2 regions of the Pseudarthrobacter sp. NBSH8 genome follow, and region 1 is predicted to be linked to the other one. Evidence: riboswitches for the same ligand, from Rfam matches in the RefSeq annotation. Region 1 holds a riboswitch; the other holds the start of a gene.

Evidence for each region. A riboswitch is a leader RNA that binds a small molecule or an ion and turns the genes downstream of it on or off. The one in region 1 is predicted to bind cyclic di-AMP.
Region 2: another riboswitch for cyclic di-AMP. It lies ahead of FYJ92_RS03605 (M23 family metallopeptidase); the one in region 1 lies ahead of FYJ92_RS03035 (hypothetical protein).

The regions. Positions count from the first base shown of each region.
Region 1 covers NZ_CP043178.1:643,652-651,346, forward strand. Annotated here, with positions in the region: gene FYJ92_RS03000 (6-carboxytetrahydropterin synthase) at 1-78, shown strand, start outside; gene FYJ92_RS03005 (glycosyltransferase) at 83-1,294, shown strand; gene FYJ92_RS03010 (DNA glycosylase AlkZ-like family protein) at 1,298-2,566, shown strand; gene tadA (tRNA adenosine(34) deaminase TadA) at 2,642-3,148, opposite strand; gene FYJ92_RS03020 (phosphatase PAP2 family protein) at 3,279-3,971, shown strand; gene upp (uracil phosphoribosyltransferase) at 4,014-4,664, shown strand; gene FYJ92_RS03030 (HAD-IA family hydrolase) at 4,702-5,400, shown strand; gene FYJ92_RS03035 (hypothetical protein) at 5,441-6,151, opposite strand; cyclic di-AMP (ydaO/yuaA leader) riboswitch at 6,157-6,333, opposite strand; gene FYJ92_RS03040 (HAMP domain-containing sensor histidine kinase) at 6,410-7,695, opposite strand, start outside.
Region 2 covers NZ_CP043178.1:778,819-786,513, reverse strand. Annotated here, with positions in the region: gene FYJ92_RS03635 (molybdopterin molybdotransferase MoeA) at 1-12, opposite strand, end outside; gene FYJ92_RS03630 (DUF6457 domain-containing protein) at 23-316, opposite strand; gene FYJ92_RS03625 (NTP transferase domain-containing protein) at 313-1,035, opposite strand; gene FYJ92_RS03620 (HNH endonuclease) at 1,096-1,596, opposite strand; gene FYJ92_RS03615 (NlpC/P60 family protein) at 1,833-2,591, opposite strand; gene FYJ92_RS03610 (C40 family peptidase) at 2,763-3,455, opposite strand; cyclic di-AMP (ydaO/yuaA leader) riboswitch at 3,526-3,688, opposite strand; gene FYJ92_RS03605 (M23 family metallopeptidase) at 3,837-4,661, opposite strand; cyclic di-AMP (ydaO/yuaA leader) riboswitch at 4,665-4,908, opposite strand; gene FYJ92_RS03600 (metal-dependent transcriptional regulator) at 5,040-5,735, opposite strand; gene serC (phosphoserine transaminase) at 6,012-7,142, shown strand; gene FYJ92_RS03590 (MFS transporter) at 7,168-7,695, opposite strand, start outside.

The DNA.
Region 1 (7,695 bases):
GGGCTCGCGGGAATCGACGTCACCTTGCGCGAAAATCCGGAGGCCTGGGCAACCTACGTATACGACCTGTCCGCCTGATCCCATGCTCGTCAGGTTCTTGGTCCCCGCCAACATCCGCCACAACTCCGGCGGCAATGTCTACAACGCGCGGCTCACCCAAGGCCTGAGAACGCTGGGCGTTTCTGTGGAGACTCTGGCGGTGGAGGGTTGCTGGCCGGAGGCCAGCGCCAGGGAACGGCGGCGGCTGGGCGGCCTGCTGGGCGCCTGGGACCCAAAGGTGGACTCACGGCAGACGGACGTCACTCCGGAAACGGTCACCCTCGTGGACGGGCTGGTTGCGTGCGGCGCCCCCGACGAACTGGAGTACGCCGCGGCTGCCGGACAACACGCCTGGGTCCTGCAGCACATGCCCTCGCCCAGCCACCCCGACAGCGAAGGGCGCGCGCTCCGGGCGGCTGCCGGAGTGATCTGCACGAGTTCGTCCGCCGCGGCCTCGGCGTCGGAAAAGCACGGGCTCCCAGCCAGCCGGGTTGCCCTGCCCGGGACGGACCCCGCACCGGTGGCGCCGGGTTCGGCCCCGCCGCACATCGTTGCGGTGGCAGCGCTGCTGCCCAACAAGGACCAGCTGCTGACCGTGGCGGCGCTGGCCAGGCTCCAGGACCTCGCCTGGACAGCGTCCCTGATAGGAACGGACGACGCCGACCCCGCCTATGCGGCACAGGTCCGGGCAGCCATTGCCTCCTCTGGAATGGAAGGCAGGGTGCGTGTGACCGGCCAGCTCGCCGGGACGGCCCTGGCGGACGAGTGGAACCAGACGGACCTGAGCCTTCTTGTGTCCCGGGCTGAAGCCTTTGGACTTGTGGTGACGGAATCGCTGGCCCACGGCATCCCTGTCATTGTGCGGGAGGGAACCGGTGCCGTGGACGCGTTGGGACTCGCCGGGAGAATCACCGGCAGACTTGCGGGAAAACCGGAGGGCGGGCGTGGTGGCGGGCTGAGTGGCGAACGTGGTGGCAGGACATATGCGGTGCCAGGTGCCGCCGTCGGACTCGTCGAAACAGTAGACAGCGGACGCGAAGACCACCGTGCGGACGTGCTCGGTTCCGTGATCCGGCAGTGGCTGATGGACGAATCTCTCCGCGCCGCCTGGCGTGCGGCGGCCCTCGCTGCACGGGAACAGCTGCCCGGCTGGGACTCCACGGCCCGGAACGTCCTGGAAATCCTCGGTGGATCTGCTGAAGTAGTGGCTGCCGAAGGGAAGCCTGTCGCCACGGGCACGGCCGGTGGACAATAAGCCATGACCACGCTCCCGAGCTCCGCCACCGTCTTGATCCCACCGGCAGTGATCCCACCGGCAATAGGCCACGATGCACCGGATCCGCAGGTGCTCACTCCAGAGCTCCTCAGGGCATGGGCCTGGCACAAGCAGGGCCTCGATGGCACACTGCTGGGCGCGGACGCCGCCGACGTGTTTGGCAGGGCCGGCTGGGCCCGTTCCGTCGGCGGAGCCAATCCCTACCTCACGCTCTTTGCCCGCGCCGGCACCAGCCGCGCGCAGGCGGATGCCGACGTCCTGTCGCTGAAAATCCATGAGCTGCCCACCGCCCGAGGCTGCACCTATGTGCTGGGACGGGATGACTTCGCGTGGGGCCTCCAGATCGGCCGGGACGCCGCCGTGGCGCCGTTCCGTGTGCTGGCAAGAATGGGCGTTGAGCGCGGCGAGATCACGCTCCTGGAGGAGGAAATCCTCCACGCCCTGGCCGAGGCTGGCAACCCACTGGACCCCAAACAGCTCAAGGACCTGCTGGGCGATTCGGTCCGGAACCTCGGCGAGGAGGGCAAGAAGAAAGGCGCCGCCACCACGTTGCCAACGGCACTGGGCCTCCTCCAAGCGGAGGGCCGGATCCGGCGCATACCCGCCAACGGACGGCTGGATCAGCAGCGCTACGGCTACACACTGTGGGGTCTGCCGCGCACCGCCATGGACGGCGACGCCGCGCGCAGCCTCCTGTTGCAGCGCTACCTCGGCTGGACTGGCGGTGCCACGGTCAAGCAGTCGCAATGGTTTACCGGGTTCACCCTGGCACACACCAAGGCGGCGTTGGCCGCCACCGGCGCGGTGGAGATTCCCACCGCCAACGGCGAGGTGCTGTGGGTGCTGCCCGACGACGTCGGACGGCTTGCGTCGTTCGAGGCGCCGGCCGAGGAACAGATTCAGCTGCTGGCCGGCACTGACTCGTTGGTACTGCTCCGCAGGAACTCGGGGGATCTCTTTGCCGAGCAGGACAAAGGAAAGCAGGTCCTGGGGTCCACGTTGGCGTTGCAGGCTGATCTGCCGGACCACCCCATCTTCGACCGCGGCCGGATCATCGGACTGTGGCAATACGATCCCGGGAAATCACGGATTGCCTATTGGCTCTTTGACGGGGCCACACCCGCAGTATCCCGGCGCATCGCCGAGGTAGAGGCCTGGATCCGGGACGAACTGGGCGACTTCCGCTCGTTCAGCCTGGACTCGCCGGCCTCGCGCCAGGACAGGATCGACGCCCTGGATGCCGCCGGCTGAGCCGCGTGCAGGTCGGGTGAGAGAGGTGCAACCGGCCGGGACGTTTTCCGCCCACCCGGGCGGCACCCCGACGCCCTACAGCCTGCTGCGGTGCGCTGCGAAAAAGTCCCTGAGGACCGCTCCGCACTCCTTTTCCCGGACGCCGCCGTACACCTCAACCCAGTGGTTGAGCCGGCGCTCGCGGAGGACGTCGAACACCGAGCCCGCCGCTCCGGCCTTCTCATCCCAGGCGCCGAAAACCACGCGAGGAATCCTGGCCAGCACCACCGCGCCGGCGCACATGGCGCACGGTTCCAGGGTCACCACCAGTGTGCAGTCCGCCAGCCGCCAGCCATCCCCGGTGCCGCCGTCGAGCTTGGACAAGGCACGCAACCTGCCCGCAGCCTGGCGGATGGCCATCACCTCGGCGTGGGCGGTGGGGTCTCCCAACTCTTCCCGCTGGTTCCGTCCGGAACCCAGCACGGCGCCGTCGGGCCCTATCACCACTGCGCCGATGGGCACGTCATCAGTGGCCAGGGCGCGCCGGGCTTCGTCGAGGGCAAGACCCATCCATTCGAGGTGGTTCTTTCCTACAGCGGCCATGGCTCAATGATAGTTTCGAGAGATATCCATCCTTGACACCCACCGACGCCAGGAGGAACTCGTGGACGGCGATACATTCAGGGGCCGTGTAGGCCAATGGTTCAAGCCGTATGCCGCCTTGTGGCTCACCATGCTGGTGGGTGGTGTGCTGGTGGTCATCTTGGCACTGCTGGGTGCTGAGGTCTACGACAACGTAGTGGATGACGCAGGATTGACCTCGTTGGACCTGCCCGCGCTGGAGCTGTCGCAGAGCCTGCGGAACCCGGCACTGGATGCCGGGGTAACCGCTTTTACTAACATCGGCGGGGGCATCGGCATGCCCATCCTGGCCAGCTTACTGACCGGCTGGCTGACGTTCCTGAGCCGGACCTGGCGGCCGATCATCCTGGTGGGCGGGGCCGCGGCTGTCTCCACAGTGGCAACCACGGTGGGCAAGCGCCTGGTTGGCCGTACCCGCCCGGACCACTCCGAAGCGGTCCCGCCTTACGAGACTTCACCGTCCTTTCCCAGCGGCCACACCCTCAACACGACGGTGGTGATCGGTGTCGTGCTGTACGTCATGTGCCTCCAGTTCGAAATGCTGTGGGCGCGCATCACGGCCATCAGCGCCGGGGTGATTTTCATCATCGCCATGGGCCTGAGCAGGGTGTTTCTGGGCCACCACTGGCTGACGGATGTGATGGCCGGCTGGTTCCTGGGCCTTGCCTGGGTGGGCATCGTGATCCTGGCGCACCGGCTGTTCCACGTGCTGCGGAAACGCGAGCACGCGGGCCCGGCACCGACGTTCGAACACCCCGTCCTGCGGGATGATCCGTCGAGCTGATTCCCGGCCGGAGGCTGCCCGCGTGGGTGATAGTTTTGACGCATGCGCACTCTCGTTGTGGACCACCCGCTGGTCGCCCATAAGCTCACCGTCCTGCGGGACAAGAACACTCCGTCGCCGGTCTTCCGGCAGCTGACGGAAGAGCTGGTGACCCTCCTGGCCTACGAAGCCACCCGCGAGGTCCGCACCCAGCCGGTCACAATTGAGACGCCCGTCAGCACCACCGTGGGCACCGCTTTCACCAAGCCCACGCCGCTGGTGGTTCCCATCCTGCGCGCCGGGCTCGGCATGCTCGAGGGCATGACCAAACTGGTCCCCACCGCTGAGGTGGGTTTCCTGGGCATGGCCCGCGACGAGGAAACTCTGGACATCATCACCTACGCGGAGCGGCTCCCGGAAGACCTGACGGACCGGCAGATCTTTGTGCTGGATCCCATGCTTGCCACCGGCGGAACCCTGCGCGAAGCCATCAAGTTCCTGTTTAAGCGTGGCGCCTCAGACGTCACGTGCATCTGCCTCCTGGCCGCGCCGGAAGGCCTGGCCAAGCTCGAAGAGGAGCTTGCCGAAGCGAACGTTACTATCGTGCTGGCGTCCATCGACGAACGGCTCGACGAGAAGTCCTACATTGTTCCGGGGCTCGGCGACGCCGGCGACCGCCTGTACGGCATTGCCGGCTTACATCCCGGGCCGTGACGCCTAAGCCCGTGGCGTGTAAGGCAAAATAGGCAGCATGAACATCCCCACACCTGCCGCCACACGAACACCTGCCGCCACGCGAACGCTGACCTGTCGTGCCGTCCTTTTCGATATGGACGGCACGCTGGTGGACTCCACGGCAGTGGTAGAAGAGGTATGGGGAGAATTCGCAGCCCGGTACGGTCTGGACATCGCCGAAATCCTGCGCACTTCGCACGGCATCCAGGCCGCGGATACGATGCGCCGGTTCGCACCGGCCGGAGCCGACGTTGTGGCGCTCACTGCCGAACTCGGCGCCATGGAAAGGGTGCGGACTTCCGGTATCGTCGCGTTGCCTGGGGCTGCCGAGTTGCTTCGAAGCCTCCCGGCCGAGGCCGTGGCACTGGTGACCTCAGCGGACAGGACCCTTGCAGACATCCGCATGGACGCCGCGGGACTCGCCATGCCAGCCACGGTCGTGACGGCGGAACTGGTCACACGGGGCAAGCCGCACCCGGAAGGGTATGTGAAGGCAGCCGGGCTGCTGGGCGTGCAGCCGGCGGATGCCCTTGTGTTCGAGGATGCACCCGCCGGAATCGCGGCCGGTGTTGCTGCGGGGATCCGGACTGTGGCCGTGGGCCCCAACACGGGCGAATTGCCGGCAGGAGTGCTCCACATCCCGGACTACCGTGCAGTGACAGTCTCCGTGGAACCGGACGCTGCGGGCCGGCAGATCATTTCTTTCCGGCTTTGACGCCTGCCTTTAACGCCGGCCCGGGGGGACTCGAGTCGGCCTAGTACCAGTTGTGCGACAGGTGGAAATTCAGGGCGCCGCACGGTGACTGGTAGCGCTCCTGGATGTAGTTCAGGCCCCAGTTGATCTGCGTGCGGTAGTTGGTGAGGTAGTCCCCGCCGGCGCTCGCCATCTTCTCAGCGGGCAACGACTGGACGATGCCGTATGCGCCGCTGCTGGCGTTGGTGGCCGTGGTGGTCCAGTCGGATTCCTTGGTCCACAGCGTCTGCAGGCACTGCATCTGGTCAGCGGACCAGCCGTAGGTCGCCAGTTGTCCGGCGGCGTAGGCTTGGGCTCCTGCGGGGTCGTTGACGGCCACAACAGGTGCCGGGACAGGCTCGGGAGCCGGTGCCGGGGCGGGTGCGGGTTCGGCAGCCTGGGGCGCTACGTTGATCTCGGCCGGTGCAGCTTCCGGCTCGGCCGGGGTCTGGATCTGGGCTGCTTCGAAGCTCAGCGTCGACTGGGCGCTGGCTTCTTCGGCGGACTGGTCCGCGCTGGCTGCAAGCGACGCGGATTCGGAAGCGTGTGCTGCGGCGCTGACGCCGACCAGGAGGGCGCAGGCCGTCGCAAACACGGCGACGCGCTGGCCCACGGAGGGAATCCGGGCCGCCTTGGACAGTGGGGACATAGCTGCACCGACGCGGGTCTGCTTGCGGTGGCTGCCGGACTTTGGGTCGCCCTGCGGGCGTGTTTCTACCTTGAATTCAGACATGATGGATCGCCTCTCACACCTGCGGAGTTAGCTGTCGGGTTCGGATGAGGGCATCCGGCCACACGGCACAATCACGTGTTGACTTAACCCCAAAGGGCTCTTGGTGCCCGGGACGGTGGGTCCCCCGCCTCTGCCTCTGAAAACGGAATCCGGGAAGCGGCAGAGCTTGGCGTCATCCGGATATGCGGCCCAATCGGGATCCGCACCTTTTCTACGGTACAGGAGCTGGACGCTTAAGTCTCATTTTGGTAACAGGAGTCACGACGATGGCGTGTCGCCTTGCGGCATTCGGGATTCGGCTGCGCGGGCCGCGGCACCGGCAGGAAAGTGTAGGGCGAACTCTGTCCGCCCGGCCCGCGATGTCACTGCCACGCTCCCGCCGTGGGCCTCCATGATGGACTGGACAATGGACAGGCCCAGGCCGCTGGTGCCCTCCGACGCCCCGGCGCCCGAGGCCGGTGCCGTGGCCTTGCGGGCCGCGTCTGCGCGGGCAAACCGGGAGAAAACGTGGTCCACGAACTCCGCAGGGATGCCGCCGCCGTCGTCCGTTACCGTCACCACCGCGGCGCCATCGTCAGACTTCGTGACAGCGGTGACCACTGTGGTTCCGGGTGGCGTGTGCTTGCGCGCATTGGAGAGCAGGTTGACCAGCACCTGACGCAGTTGGGAAGCATCACCGGTGACGGCGAGCGGTTCGTCAGGCAGTTCAAGGCGCCAGCGGTGGTCCGGAGCTATGACTTTCTCGTCACTGACGGTTTCGATCACGAGTTGAGTGAGATCAACTTCGCTGAGCTTAAGGGGCTGTCCCTCATCGAGACGGGCCAGCAGGAGCAGGTCCTCCACCAGGGTGGTCATGCGCTCGGACTGGCTCTGGACACGGGCCAGGGACTTCCGACCGTCCGGTGTGAAGTCCTCGGTCATCCGCATCAGCTCCGTGTATCCGCGGATGGCGGTAAGCGGCGTGCGCAGTTCGTGGGACGCGTCTGCAACGAACTGCCGCACTTTGGTCTCGCTCCGCTGCCGCGCCTCGAGGGCACTGGCCACGTTGTCCAGCATCAGGTTGAGGGCGTGCCCTACGCTGCCCACTTCGGTTCCGGGGTTGGAGTTCGACGCCGGGACGCGCACCGCGAGTGCCACCTCGCCCGCGTCCAGCGGGAGCCGGGCCACCCGGGTTGCCACCTCGGAAAGCTGCTCCAACGGCTTCATGGTGCGCCGGATGAGCACGGTTCCTGCCAGCCCGATCAGCGCCAGGCCGCCAAGGGAAACGAACACAAAAGTCCAGACCAGCGACGCCAGCGTGCTCTCCTTGGCAGCGAGCGGAAGTCCCGTGACCAGGACATCGCCGTAGCCGGTTTCCACGGCCACAATCCGGTAATCCCCGTGGGACAGCGAACGGTCCACAGGAAAGCCGTTCCGGGTCAGCGCCATTAGGGTTTGCTTGTCTTCCGCGTCGAGCGCCAGGCGTGTTGTGTCCGAGTTCAGGAAGCCGCCGCTGGGGATCTGGCTGTCCAGAATCCGTGCATTCAGCGTTCCCACGCTCTGCC
Region 2 (7,695 bases), 140 kb from region 1:
GGCGGCGGTCACTGAACGGGAGTCATTCGACGGGGGTCCCGGCAGATTCGGCGTCATAGTCAGCAGCGAGGGTGCGGGCACGGTCCATGGCGGCGGTCATCGCGGCAGCGTTCGTAGCCTGTCCCGATCCTGCAGCGAGGCCGGCGGCGAATCCGGCAATAAAGGTGGTGAGCGGGGCGGCCGGGCGGACCACTGAGTGTGCTGCCACGCCGGCCAGCGACAGAATGGTGTTGACGTCGATCTGGACGTCCTCCAGTTCATACGCCTGGAGCAAGGACCTGCACCACTCTTCCAGCGTCTCTTCCTGGCTTTTCACGCTCTGCCTCCCAAATCGTTTGCGGCAGTGTTGCCCCGGAGCCCGCTCAGGGGATCCGAACCGGCCACACCAAGTGCTGCGGCATCGTCCCAGGTGTCCACGTCAGCCGTGGAGCCGGCCGGAACGGCGACAAGCTGCACGTCCAGACTAGCAAGGAGTGCCCGCACCGACCCGTTGATTAAGCGTCCTGCGGTTTCCAGCTGGGTGACGGATCGTTGTAGCCCGACTGTGCTATAAAAGCCAACCAGCGGCTGGCTACGGCCATCCTCCGAGACGGCCACCACGCCGTCCGGTTCCAGGCCCGCCTGCTTACCTCCGGCAGGTCCTGCGCCCGGTCCTCGTGAACGCAACGCAGCCTTCAGCGCAGCCACCGCCTGCCCCACGTTGGGCATGTCGCAGGCCAGCACCAGCGTCAGCGCGGGGCGGCTGCCGCCCGCAGCGGCCAGGGCCGCCAGCCCGGCCGCAATCGCAGCCGCAGGCCCGCTAAACGGCGGCTCCTCGCGGCAGCGCAGAAACCCGGCCGGCACTTCCCAGCCAAGCATTTCCGCGGTGGCCGGCCCAACCACGACGGCGGCCCGGGCTCCCCCGGCAGCGGCCACGGAGCGGTTCAACAGGGAGTCGCCGTCGTACGTCAGGCTCTGCTTGGGCACGCCACCGAGCCGCGACGAACGGCCGCCGGCGAGGATGACAGCATCGAAGTCGAGGGGGTCAGTGTCCACCCTCCCAGCCTAACTGTGCGGGCTGGAATACTGTGCGGAGCTGGAACTAGAGGCCAGAGTTCAGGCGGCCCGTTCCGGCAGCAGGAACGGGTCCCAGGCCGGCGTCGGCTTCTCAAGTTCTTTGATCTGCCAGATGGTGCCATGCGGCGGTTCCGGAACAAACCTGAGCTTCCAGCCCATTTCAGCCGGCGTGTGGTCGCCCTTGGTGTTGTTGCACCGGAGGCACGCGGCCACCAGGTTCTCCCAGGAGTCGGCGCCGCCACGTGATTTGGGCTGCACATGGTCGATAGTGTGGGCACCTTTGCCGCAATACGCGCACCGGTGACCGTCCCGCCGCAGCACCCCGCGGCGGCTGACCGGGGTGCCCTGGTTGTATCTGGGGCGGATGTAGCGGTTCAGGAGAATCACGGACGGGCGGCCCAGGATCTCCTGCGGTCCCACTACAGGGTCATCGCCTTCGGCAATAACACTGGCCTTGCCCGTGAGCACAAGCACCAGCGCCCGGCGGAAGGTGACCACCGCCAGCGGTTCATATCCAGCATTCAGAACGAGAGTGCGCATGCACGTACCTCTTCGTGGCCGCACCCGTCAGGGGCACGAGGGCCGGCTGCCCCCGGCATATCCGGGCTATGGATCGACACCACAAGAGTAAACAAAGAATCCCGGGATCAACTAATTTCGGCCGTAGCAGCAGTCACGTGTCGGACCGGGACACGCGTCCGGGTCGCTGCGGCGGCCCTACAACAACAAAGGACCCCAGCCGTGAGGCAGAGGTCCTTTGAAGATCGACTTCGGTGCTAGGACACGCGGATGTAAACCGGTCCTGAACCAACGTTGGCGCTGAACACAACAGTCTGGTTTCCGTTGTAGCCGCCGTGAACGGCCTGGCCGTTGCCGGCGTAGACGGCAATGTGGGCAACGCCCGCGCCGCCGTCGGCGTAGTAGAGCAGGTCGCCGGGCTGAGCCTCGGCGGCACTCACGGTCTTACCCAGGGAAAGGTAGCCGGCGGGCCAGCCGTGGTAGTTGATACCCACGGCGGCCAGGGCGTTGGTCACCAGCATGGTGCAGTCCTGGCTGACGCCGAGCTGTGCGTAAGCGGCGGACAGGATGCCAGCACCCTTGCCGCTGGCAGCGACCGGAGCCGTGGGAGCAGCCGGAGCTGCCGACGCTACCTTTACGGTTGCCGCGGCCTTGGCCGGAGCCGGAGCCGGAGCCGGAGCTTCGACAACGGGCGCCGGAGCCTCAACAGGAGCCGGAGTGGTGGTCACGGCAGGCTTCTCGTACGAGATGGCAATGGTGGAGGCGGCCGAAATGATGGCCGGCGCGGAAACCCCAACCTCAAGGTTCGAAGCGGAAGCAGCTTCACGCTGGACTCCGGAGTCTGCCGCGTTCGCAGCGATACCACTGGTCAGGACAAGGCCGGAAGCAGCAGCGATAACCGCGGCCTGGCGGCCCATGCCGCCGGCGTTGTCGCCGACAGCCTTGGCAATGACAGCCAGCGAGTTGGTCTTGGTGACCTCGGCGCGGTGCCGTGCAGCAGTTGCACGTGTAGTCATTAATTTCTCTCTTTCGTTTTCCTCAGGACCGCGTGGGCAGACCAAGGGCTTTGGACGCGCCGGCATCTTGGGGGTACGCCGGCACGCCCCGAACGGGGATTTAGCGAAAAGTTTCCAGCGAAGAATCGATCCCGTCAGCACAGGGCTGCAGGAACTGCTGGATGGCAGGAACTACGGGGCCAGCGTGAAGAACGCGGAGGAGCCCGTGGATGCCACGGAGTGGAGCAGGGTGCCCTGTGACGGGTTAAGTGCGCTGATCATCATGCCGTTGCCGACGTAAATGCCAACGTGGGCGCCGCCATTCTGCATAACCAGGTCACCGGGAGCCGGTGTGGCGGTGGGCCGCATGGCTGTCCAGGCATTGGTGCGGGGAATGCTGATGCCGGCCTGGGCGTAGACCCACTGCGTGAAGCCTGAGCAGTCCCAGCCATTGGGAGTGGTGCCGCCCCAGACGTAGGGGCGGCCGATACCGGTGTAGGCAAGTGCTGCCAGACCCGAAGCGGCGGCTGAGGAGACAGTGTCAGCGAGCTTGGAGGCGTCAGCGAGCTTGGAGGCCGCGGCCTCGGTTGCCACAGCACCCTGAGCCCCGGTTTCGGAGGCCGTGGACTGCGCACGGACCGTTTCAACCTTCGGTGCCGGCGTGGTCTTGATCACGGGGCGCTCGAAGGAAACGGTAGCCGTGGGCGCCGCAGTTACGGCAAGTGCCGTCTGCGCGGAACCGGACTCGGTAGAGGCGGAAACACCGGCGGTGGTATCCGCGGCGTTGGCCGGAAGCCCCATGCTCAGGATCAGACCTGATGCAGCTGCGATAACAGCAGCCTGGCGACCTACGGTCCCGGCGTTGGCACTGACTGCCTTGGACACGGGGCCCAAGGGGTTGGTGCGAACCGGTTGTGCGCGGTGGCGCGCAGAATTATGGCGTGAAGACACGAAGGTAGCCTCTCCCAATGCCTGCGAGGTGAGCTGTCGGATTCGGATGGGAGTCACCCGGCCGCTCTGCTTCACAGTGGAAGCTTTGCGACTTAACCCCAAGGCCTTCAGAATCGAAGACCAAAATTGGTTCCCCCGCCCCTGCCAGACGATGTCATGCGAACGGACCTTGAGCGGTGGCAGAGCTAGGCAATCCACTCAAGAACGTCAACTTCGGAAAAGTTGACGCGCTTTAAACGTTACAGGAGTTCCGCGCCAATGTCACATTCAGGTCACGGCACGTCGCGGCGATTCGAGAGTTTGCCATCATTTGGTTCAGAGCCAGCCGCTGGGGTCAACGACTTCGCCGTTGACCTGGACCTCGAAGTGGAGGTGGCAGCCCGTGGACGCGCCCGTGGTGCCGCTGAGGGCAACCACATCGCCGCGACTGACCGTCTGGCCCACCTTGACGCTGGCGGAGGAGAGGTGGTTGTACGTGGTTTCAAGGCCATTGCCGTGATCCACCACCACGCGGTTGCCGCCGCCGTACTGGTGCCAGCCAGCGAAGGTCACGGTGCCGCTGGCAGCAGCCAGGACAGAGGTTCCGCACTGCGCGGCGAAGTCCTGGCCACGGTGGAAGTCGCCGGAGCCGCCGGTGATGGGGCTGACCCGGAATCCGAAGGGAGAGACTGTAGCCAGCTGGGCCAGCGGCGAGCCGAGGCTTCCGGCAGAGGCGGCGCGGGTGATGGATCCCGCGGACTGGGCGCTCAGCAGCTGCTTCAGTTTGCCGTCGGGATCACCTTGGGTAACCACGGACGAGCGGCTGAAATCAATTTGGGCGGCGGCTTCGGCAGTGACTTCAGGCTGCGGAGCAGCGGAAACGGCAGACGCGGCCTGGCCGGGTGCCGGAGTTGCCATCACGGGGCCGGTCACGGGAACCGTCACGGTGAGAGCCAGGCCTGTTGCTGCCAAGGCGATGCCGGCCTTCTGGCCAAGGCCACTGGCAGCGGCGAAATCCGTCATCTGCCGGAAGGGTCCCCGGCGGCGTCGTGCTTCCCGCTGTGGATCGCGGGGCCTCTCCGCAGTGAAATCCTCGGCCACTCTGGGCGCCGAAGCGGGACCCACCGCGCGACGGCGGCCCCTGGAGTATTGCGTGGTCAAGAATGTTCCTCTCTGGATAGCCTGCGAAGTTAGCTGTCGGATTCGGGTCAGAGAGTTCAAAGACCCGGTCCGCCATAACAAGCACTTGGCGCAGAGATATCCCGTGAGGATCCTTCGCTGGAAGAGGCTTGCTGCTGACGGACTTCACCCCAAGGCAGTCTTGCGACTACCGGTTGTGGTTCCCCCGCCTCTGCCAGTTGGTGATTCGTGCACCTGATCCGCTGGCAGAGCTCGGCTCCGGATCAGGTAACGCTTTTGTATCGACGCTGAGTTCCAACTATAGGCGATTAACTTGGGCAGTAACAATTCCGTTATATTTGCGGAACCTGGCGTCACTGCGCTATAGCGCGGCCCCAACGCGAGGAGGCCGCCGTCCCGTCAGCGGACGGAAACGAAGACGTGCGATGCCACTTCCGGGGGCAGCTCGAGCGCCCCTTCTATGCCCGGAACCCGCACGGAAATGTACTCCCCCACGCGCTCCAGGGACACCGAGGCGCCGGGCCTGATTCCGCCTTCGTCCAGCTGGACCAGCAGCTCAGGCTCCACCTGAATGGGCTCGGCCAACCGGCTGACCGTTACGTTCGACGCCGGCCCGTAGCCCTGCATCGCATCCAGGAGATTAATCACTCCGGCATCAGGCAGTGCCGACGCCGGCCCGCCCAGGGCCGCCAGCCCGGGGATGGGATTGCCGTAGGGAGAATCGGTGGGGTGGTTGAGCAATTCGTAGATGCGCTGCTCAACGCGTTCACTCATTACGTGCTCCCAGCGGCACGCCTCATCGTGAACGTAGGCCCAGTCCAGGCCAATCACATCCGCCAGGAGCCGTTCCGCCAGCCTGTGCTTGCGCATCACTTCCGTGGCGCGCTTCCGCCCGGCCTCGGTCAGTTCCAGGTGGCGGTCTCCGGAGACCACCACCAGTCCGTCGCGTTCCATCCGGCCGATGGTTTGGGACACCGTGGGGCCGGAATGCCGCAGCCGTTCGGCGATGCGCGCGCGAAGGGCAACGATGTTCTCTTCTTCAAGCTCCAAAATGGTCCGAAGATACATCTCCGTAGTATCGATCAGATCCGTCATCCAGCTCAGCTCCTCGAGCGCAGTACGTTGCGTTGTCCCACCGTATCGCGTCCAGCAGCGGCGAGGTCCGGTAAAAAGCTTAGCCTATTTTGAACTTGTCCGGATAATCCCCGGACGGGGCCCGATGGTCTCATTGGCCGGACTATGACGGTGCCGGTTCCCGCCCAATCGAGGGGTTCAGGCAGAATAAAGGAGGTCCTTAATGCAGTCACTGCCGACTACCGGCCACCCCACCGTCCGGACGTGAGCGACGTCCATGCCGAAATTGGAGCCCCCGTGAGCGAAACCAGCATCACTATTCCTGCCGACCTCCTGCCAAAGGACGGACGGTTCGGCGCAGGACCGTCCAAGGTCAGGCCGGAGCAGCTCGAGGCGCTCTCAGCGGCGTCCAAGACCATCCTGGGCACCTCCCACCGCCAGGCTCCCGTCAAGAACCTCGTAGGCTCCGTCCGCGAAGGCCTCAGCCAGTTCTTCCGTGCCCCCGAAGGCTACGAAGTGGTCCTCGGTGTCGGCGGCTCTACCGCATTCTGGGACGTCGCCAGCTTCGGCCTGGTGGACAAGAAGGCCCAGCACCTGTCCTTCGGCGAGTTCGGCTCCAAGTTCGCCTCGGCCACCAACAAGGCCCCGTTCCTGGACGCCTCCTCCATCATCACGTCCGAGCCGGGCACTCGCCCGGTATCGGCCGCCGAAGCAGGCGTGGATGTCTACGCCTGGCCACAGAACGAAACCTCCACCGGCGTCGCGGCTCCGGTCAAGCGCGTTGCAGGCGCCGATTCCGGTTCCCTGGTCCTGGTGGACGCCACCTCTGCAGCCGGCGGCCTGGACGTGGACGTCTCCGAGGCCGATGTCTACTACTTCGCCCCGCAGAAGAACTTCGCGTCCGACGGCGGCCTGTGGCTGGGCCTCTTCTCCCCCGCCGCGCTGGAACGCGCCGCCCGGATCAAGGCCAGCGGCCGCTGGATCCCGGATTTCCTGGACCTCCAGACCGCCATCGACAACTCCAAGCTGAACCAGACCTACAACACGCCGTCGCTCACCACCCTGGTAACCCTCGACGCGCAGGTGCAGTGGCTCAACGCCAGCGGCGGCCTGGACTTCGCGTCAGCCCGCACCGCTGACTCCGCCGGCCGGATCTACTCCTGGGCCGCGGCCTCCGAGTACGCCACGCCGTTTGTGGCCAAGGCGGAAGACCGTTCCAACGTCATCGCCACCATCGACTTCGACGACTCGATCGACGCCGCCGCGATCGCCAAGGTGCTGCGCGCCAACGGGATCATGGACACCGAGCCGTACCGCAAGCTGGGCCGCAACCAGCTCCGGATCGCGACGTTTGTGGCCATCGAGCCGGCTGATGTCACTGCGCTGCTGGCAAGCATTGATTACGTGGTGGGCGAGCTGCGCAAGTAGCGCTCTCGCGCGGTGAGGCCAGCTGTCAGCGTCCAACGGCGTCGTCCGGGTTTTCGTCCCTGGCGGCGCCGTTTGTGTTGTCCCCCGGTTGTTGGATGCCCAGATGCGAGACGACGCCGAAGTACCGCAGGCCGCGGGCGCGCCGGTTGAAGGTGATCCGGAGCTGCTGGGCGCGGATGATCCAGAGCATTCCGATCACGGCGGCGATGATCCCGGACGCGGCCGCCACGGAAAGGGACCACCGGGGGCCAGCGACGTTGGCCACCCATCCCACCAGCGGGGCGCCTATGGGTGTGCCGCCCATAAAGATGGCCATGTACAGGGCCATGACCCTGCCCCGCATGACGGGATCGGTGGTGGTCTGGACGTAGCCGTTGGCGCTGGTCATCATGGTGATCGCGGACAGGCCCACCGGCACCAGCGCGACGCCGAACCAGAAGTAGTTCGGGGCGAGCGCCGCCAGCCCCGACGACACGCCAAAGGCAGCCGCCGCGCCGAAGATCATCCGAAGGCGGGGTTTGCCGCGGCCGGCGGAGAGCAGCGCGCCCGCCAC